DNA from 3 places in the Phytobacter palmae genome. Region 3 is predicted to be linked to each of the others. Evidence: predicted binding sites of a transcription regulator. Region 3 holds the regulator's gene; each other region holds the start of a gene.
The links. Region 3 encodes sigma-54, which starts transcription at its own class of promoters, with help from an activator protein. Its sites were predicted from a motif close to GTTGGCACANNTTTCGCTNT; they were not measured.
Positions count from the first base shown of each region.

Region 1: the regulator sigma-54 is predicted to act here: its motif matches at 1,291-1,310, upstream of glnK (P-II family nitrogen regulator).
Region 2: the regulator sigma-54 is predicted to act here: its motif matches at 1,088-1,107, upstream of AAIG39_RS20485 (circularly permuted type 2 ATP-grasp protein).

Region 1 covers NZ_JBCIVJ010000001.1:403,128-405,399, forward strand. The annotation lists gene amtB (ammonium transporter AmtB) at 1-868, opposite strand, end outside; gene glnK (P-II family nitrogen regulator) at 899-1,237, opposite strand; gene AAIG39_RS02005 (SmdB family multidrug efflux ABC transporter permease/ATP-binding protein) at 1,493-2,272, opposite strand, start outside.
Region 2 covers NZ_JBCIVJ010000020.1:28,941-31,212, reverse strand. The annotation lists gene AAIG39_RS20485 (circularly permuted type 2 ATP-grasp protein) at 1-1,048, opposite strand, end outside; gene AAIG39_RS20480 (nitrous oxide-stimulated promoter family protein) at 1,325-1,669, shown strand; gene AAIG39_RS20475 (TOBE domain-containing protein) at 1,699-2,127, opposite strand; gene hypE (hydrogenase expression/formation protein HypE) at 2,260-2,272, opposite strand, start outside.
Region 3 covers NZ_JBCIVJ010000011.1:66,726-68,997, reverse strand. The annotation lists gene lptB (LPS export ABC transporter ATP-binding protein) at 1-588, shown strand, start outside; gene rpoN (RNA polymerase factor sigma-54) at 637-2,070, shown strand; gene hpf (ribosome hibernation promoting factor) at 2,093-2,272, shown strand, end outside.

The DNA.
Region 1 (2,272 bases), on a different contig from region 3:
CAATCGCACCAGAACAGGCACCCAACAGAGACGGTTTACCACGCAGCGCCCACTCACCGAAGACCCAGGAGAGGATTGCGCCAGCTGTTGCCACGACGGTGTTAACGAAAGCCAGACCCGCAATCTCATTCGCCGCGCTCGCAGAACCGGCGTTGAAACCAAACCAGCCAAAGTAGAGGATAGCGGTACCGGTAAACACCATCGGCAGATTGTGCGGTTTAAACGCTTCTTTACCGAAACCAACACGTTTGCCAATCAGATACGCCCCCACCAGGCCTGCAACTGCGGCGTTGATGTGAACTACCGTACCACCTGCAAAATCCATTGCGCCATGGGTTGCCAGCAGACCGCCGCCCCAAACCATGTGTGCAATTGGCACGTAGGACAGCGTCAGCCATACCACGACGAAAATCAGTACCGCAGAGAAACGGATACGCTCAGCCAGCGCACCAACAATCAGGCCGACGGTAATGCAGGCAAATGATCCCTGGAACGCAACGTGAATGTACTGATAGATGGTGCCCATCAGTGCTTTCAGTTCAATATTTTTCAGCATTACCCAGTCGAAGCTACCGAAGAAGCTGCCGCCGGTGCCAAAAGCCAGAGAGTAGCCGTAAACCACCCACAGAACGCACACCAGTGCGAATGTAACCGCAACCTGTGTCAGCATAGAAAGGACGTTTTTACCGCGGATTAAACCACCGTAGAACAGGGCGATGCCCGGAATTGACATAAACAGCACCAGCGCGGTGCTAATCATCATAAAGGCATTGTCGGCTTTATCGACGACAACCGGATCGGCTGCCATGGCCAGACATGGCAGTAGTGCCAGCGAGGCCAGACCCGCTTTTAATATTGCTTTCTTCATTTTACCCATCCCCTCACTGTGTGCCAGGTATTACAGTGCCGCTTCGTCGGCTTCGCCGGTACGAATACGAATGACGCGTTGCAGCTCGGCAACGAAAATTTTGCCGTCGCCAATTTTTCCGGTGTAGGCCGCTTTGCTAATGACATCAATCACTTCATCGAGCTGATCGTCAGCAATCGCCACATCAATCTTCACTTTTGGCAGGAAGTTAACGCTGTACTCCGCACCGCGGTACAACTCAGCGTGTCCTTTCTGACGTCCGAAACCTTTCACTTCGGTCACGGTTAACCCTTGAATACCAATTGAAGACAGCGCTTCACGAACGTCTTCCAGTTTGAATGGCTTAATTACCACGGTAACCAGCTTCATAGATCCCCCTCCAGTCGAAAATCGATAATGGCCGCAGCTAACACGCAATAAATATTGCAAGCGGTGTGCCAAAAATGAAAAACGGGAAAATTTCAGGTTGTTAAGCCGTGTAAGAAGGACGTCATAGCGCAGCGATGAAAATGGGAATGGTTCAGATTGTTCCTGGAAAAGAAAAACGCACCACGACAGTGCGTGGTGCGTTACTTTTTTGCACCAACAGCGAATCCTGTTAGTAGCATGCTTAATTTTGGTGCATCAGGCGATTAGCGATTCTTCTCGTACGCTGGCGGCGAGCTCTTCTCCTGCCAGTTGCAGTTGATACATCTGCCAGTAACGCCCTTTTGCCTCAAGCAGTTGCTGATGCGTACCACGTTCAACGGCCTGGCCGCGATTAAGGACCAGGATAGTTTCCGCCTCGACAATCGTTGACAGTCGGTGTGCAATGACAACCAGCGTTGTGTGCTGCCTGACCGCCACTAGCGCCTGCTGAATGGCTTTTTCAGTGCCTGAATCAATGTTCGCCGTGGCTTCGTCCAGAATCAGGATTTGTGGCGTTTCAACCAGTACACGCGCCAGCGCCAGCAATTGCTTCTGCCCGACGGAGAGATTATTTCCCTGCTCGCCAAGGCGGGTATAAATCCCCTCCGGCATTTCGCGCGCCAGTCCGGCCAGTTGCACCACCTCCAGCGCGTGCCAGACCTGCTCCTCCGAAATATCGCGCCCCAGCGTGACGTTGGCAAAGAAGGTGTCCGCCATCACCACCGGGTCTTGTTGCACCATCGCCACCCCTTTACGCAAGGTGCTGTGGCTCAGCGCGGACAACGGTCGGCCATCCAGACGGATTTCCCCTTTGCTCAGCGGATAGTACCCCATGAGCAGGCTTGCCAGTGTACTTTTACCGCTGCCGGTATGCCCTACCAGCGCCACAAAACTGCGGGGAGGCACATGCAGACTGATGTCCTGCAACACCAGACGGTCATCTCGATAAGCAAACGAGACATCGTTAATGTCGATAGCTCCGCTTTTTAGTGGCTC
Region 2 (2,272 bases), on a different contig from region 3:
ACTGCCAGGTGGGAATATTGCCGAGGATAGGCTCCTCAGAAAGATAAAAACGGATCATATCCGGCACGTACGGGTAGATGGATTTGTCATCTGCCACGCCGGTGCCAATCGCATTGGCCAGCACCACGCCACCTGAACGATAGACCGACAACAGCCCCGGTACACCCAGCATAGAGTCCGAACGAAACGCCAGCGGGTCGAGGAAGGCATCGTCAATACGGCGATAGATAACATCGACCCGGCACGGGCCTTCGGTGGTGCGCATATAGACACTGCCCTCTTTGACGAACAGGTCGGCGCTTTCTACCAGCTCCACCCCCATCTGCTGAGCAAGAAAACTGTGTTCAAAATAGGCGCTGTTAAAGCGTCCGGGCGTCAGCACTACTACACAGGGGTCATCAACATAAGTGCTTTCACGCAGGGTTTGTAGCAGGTAACTGGGGTAGCGCTCGACCGGTGCGATATGCGAACTGGCGAACAGATCCGGGTAGAGGCGCATCATCATCTTGCGGTTTTCCAGCATATAAGAGACGCCGGATGGGGTGCGCAGATTATCTTCCAGCACATAGTATCCGCCGTCACTGTCGCGGACCATATCGATGCCGGTGATATGGGCATAGATATTATTATGCAGATCGACGCCCTGCATACAGGGTTGATATTGTTCGTTGGCGAGCACTTGCTCACGGGGGACAATACCGGCATTGAGAATATGCTGGTGGTGGTAGATATCGTATAAGAAGGCGTTGAGCGCTTTTACCCGCTGGCGTATGCCTGCGTCAAGCATCCGCCATTCGTGGGCCGGAATGATGCGCGGCACGCTGTCGAATGGAATTAAACGCTCTGTTCCTCCCTCTTCACCGTAAACATTAAACGTAATGCCGACGCGGTGAAACAGCAGTTCTGCCTGCTCTTTCTTCTGGTGAATGGCATGCTGGTCAGTCTGCTGTAACCAGTGCCACCAGGCGTCATAATGCTGGCGTTGCCGACCTTCTGCGGTGAGCATTTCATCGTAGTAAGGCGCGCTCGGAAGCGTCATTTTTATCATTGTCATCCCCTGCATTCCGCTTGATGAAGATAAAGGTAAAATGCAGAAAACATGCCAGCGCACCAAAAGCGCGGCTTATCACGCAATAGCGAGGCGAGGTGCACCTTTATGAGGAGCGGCCGGCGTAAAAACGCACCACGATGACGTTCAGGCGGCAGAAAAAGAGGGAAGTTGGTGCAAGTGTAAAGATGGCTGCACCAGCCGGAAAAGCGGTAATAGCTGTTCGCCTGTCCCTTTTAAAAGGGTAAACTAAATGCGTCTTTGAAGGGGGCCATGATGACGGGAAAACGCATTAGCCGTGAAAAACTGACCATTCGCCATATGATTGCGCTTTACCGGCAGCACTGTCCGCAGGCTGTGGCGGATGAAGCGCACTATCAGGCGTTGAATGATTTCGCGGATAAGCGGCTGGATAAATGTATATTTGGTGAAGAAAAACCAGCCTGTAAACAATGCCCTGTGCACTGCTACCCGCCTGCCAGACGTGAAGAGATGAAACAGATTATGCGTTGGGCAGGGCCGAGGATGCTGTGGCGACACCCTGTTTTGACCCTCCGCCATCTGATGGATGACAAACGTCCTGTTCCCGAACTGCCGGAAAAATACCGCCCTAAAAAATAACGCCGTGGCGGGCACGGCGTTACGTTTCCTCAGGCCCGGGTGGCAATAAGAATGGATGATGCTTTAATCAGGGCAATGACGCGTTTCCCCGGTGCAAGTTGTAGCGCTTCGCAGCTTTCGTTGGTCACCACCGCCACTATTTCAAAACCGGCGTCAGTGGCGACATGTACGGTCGCGTTTATGGCCCCTTCGGTCACGACGCTTACCGCACCGGCAAACTGATTGCGCGCAGAGAATTTCAGCCCGCACTCTTCGGTTGCAAGCGTAACCCACGGCGCTTTGATCAGCGCGATAGCTTCTGTACCTGGGGTCAATCCCAGTGCTTCCTTACTGCTGGATGTGACGATAGCGACAAGCTTCGCGCCGCCGGCGAGGGTTAATTCCACTTCATCGTTAACGGCACCGTGCGCAGTTGCGCTGACTTTACCGACGAGTTGGTTACGAGCTGAAACGGCCATGTTGCCTCCGGGGTGATGAGAAAGAGTCAGTTATCTCAGGTCATTGCCTGTTGATCCATACCCATTTTCTTATCATGGGTATAGATGTGCAGACCAATGCTGGCAACATGGCGTTTTCACGCAGACAAAACGTCAGCAAATCCGG
Region 3 (2,272 bases):
TACATGGTCGTCGGTATCGTGTCGCGTGATGCGGGCAATATCATCATCGACGATGAAGATATCAGTCTGCTGCCGCTGCATGCCCGGGCACGTCGCGGTATCGGCTATTTGCCGCAGGAAGCCTCTATTTTCAGGCGCCTGAGCGTATTTGATAATCTCATGGCGGTATTGCAAATTCGCGATGATCTCACATCCGAACAGCGTGTGGATCGGGCGAACGAGTTGATGGAAGAGTTCCATATTGAACACCTGCGCGACAATATGGGGCAGGCGCTTTCTGGCGGTGAACGCCGTCGTGTCGAAATCGCTCGCGCGCTGGCGGCAAACCCTAAATTCATCCTGCTGGATGAACCTTTTGCCGGCGTTGACCCAATATCGGTAATTGATATCAAACGCATCATTGAACACCTGCGTGATAGCGGACTTGGCGTGTTGATTACCGATCACAACGTTCGCGAAACCCTGGCGGTGTGTGAACGTGCTTATATTGTCAGCCAGGGGCATTTGATCGCGCACGGTACGCCTCAGCAAATCCTTGAAGACGAACATGTTAAGCGCGTATATCTTGGGGAAGACTTCAGACTCTGATAGGGTAGGGTTTATTGACGTGTTTAGTCGGAGAGTACTGCTCTGAATATGAAGCAAGGTTTGCAATTAAGGCTCAGCCAACAGCTAGCCATGACGCCACAGTTGCAACAGGCTATCCGCCTGCTGCAACTGTCCACGTTGGAACTTCAGCAAGAACTCCAGCAAGCTCTGGAAAGTAACCCATTGCTTGAGCAAACCGATCTTCACGAAGAAGTGGACGCGCAACAGTCCCAGGATAACGAAGGCCTGGATACCGTCGACGCGCTCGAGCAAAAAGAGATGCCCGAAGAGTTGCCCCTGGACGCCAGTTGGGATGAAATCTATACCGCTGGCACCCCTTCCGGCAGCAGCACCGATTATCTTGACGATGAACTGCCCATTTATCAGGGGGAGACCACCCAGTCGTTACAGGATTACCTGATGTGGCAGGTGGAACTCACCCCCTTCTCAGACACCGATCGCGCCATTGCGACCTCTATTGTCGATGCTGTTGATGACACGGGTTATCTCACCGTTCCGCTGGAAGACATTCTGGAGAGCATGGGCGATGAAGAGATCGGTCTGGATGAAGTTGAAGCGGTACTGAAACGTATTCAGCGTTTCGATCCGGTCGGCGTCGCGGCCAGAGATCTGCGCGATTGCCTGTTGATCCAGCTCTCTCAGTTTGCCAAAGAGACGCCCTGGTGTGAGGAGGCGCGTTTAATCATCAGCGATCATCTGGATCTGCTCGCAAATCATGACTTCCGTACGCTGATGCGCGTAACTCGTCTGAAAGAAGAGGTGTTGAAAGAGGCGGTCAATTTGATCCAGTCTCTTGACCCACGTCCGGGCCAGTCAATCCAGACCGGCGAGCCCGAATATGTCATCCCTGACGTCCTGGTGCGTAAGCACAATGGGCGCTGGACGGTCGAACTCAACTCCGACAGCATCCCTCGTTTGCAAATCAACCAGCACTACGCCGCAATGTGCGGTGGTGCACGTAACGATGCAGACAGCCAGTTTATCCGTAGCAATCTGCAGGAAGCGAAATGGCTGATCAAAAGCCTTGAGAGTCGCAATGACACCCTGTTAAGGGTGAGCCGCTGTATTGTTGAACAGCAGCAGGCGTTTTTCGAGCAAGGCGAAGAATTTATGAAACCGATGGTGCTGGCCGATATCGCTCAGGCCGTCGAGATGCATGAATCCACGATTTCCCGTGTCACGACCCAAAAATATCTGCACAGTCCGCGTGGCATCTTTGAGCTTAAATATTTCTTCTCCAGTCATGTGAATACCGAAGGCGGCGGCGAAGCCTCGTCGACGGCTATCCGCGCACTGGTGAAGAAATTAATTGCCGCAGAGAATCCTGCGAAGCCGTTGAGTGACAGTAAGCTGACTACCATGCTCTCTGATCAGGGTATTATGGTAGCGCGGCGAACCGTTGCGAAGTATCGAGAGTCTTTATCCATTCCGCCGTCTAATCAGCGTAAACAGCTGGTGTGACCTAACCGATAAGGAAGACACTATGCAGCTTAACATCACAGGACATAACGTCGAAATAACCGAGGCCCTGCGCGAATTCGTCACCGCGAAATTTGCCAAACTCGAACAGTATTTCGAAAGGATCAATCAGGTCTATGTTGTGTTGAAAGTGGAGAAAGTGACTCATATCTCGGACGCAACCCTGCATGTAAACGGGGGAGAG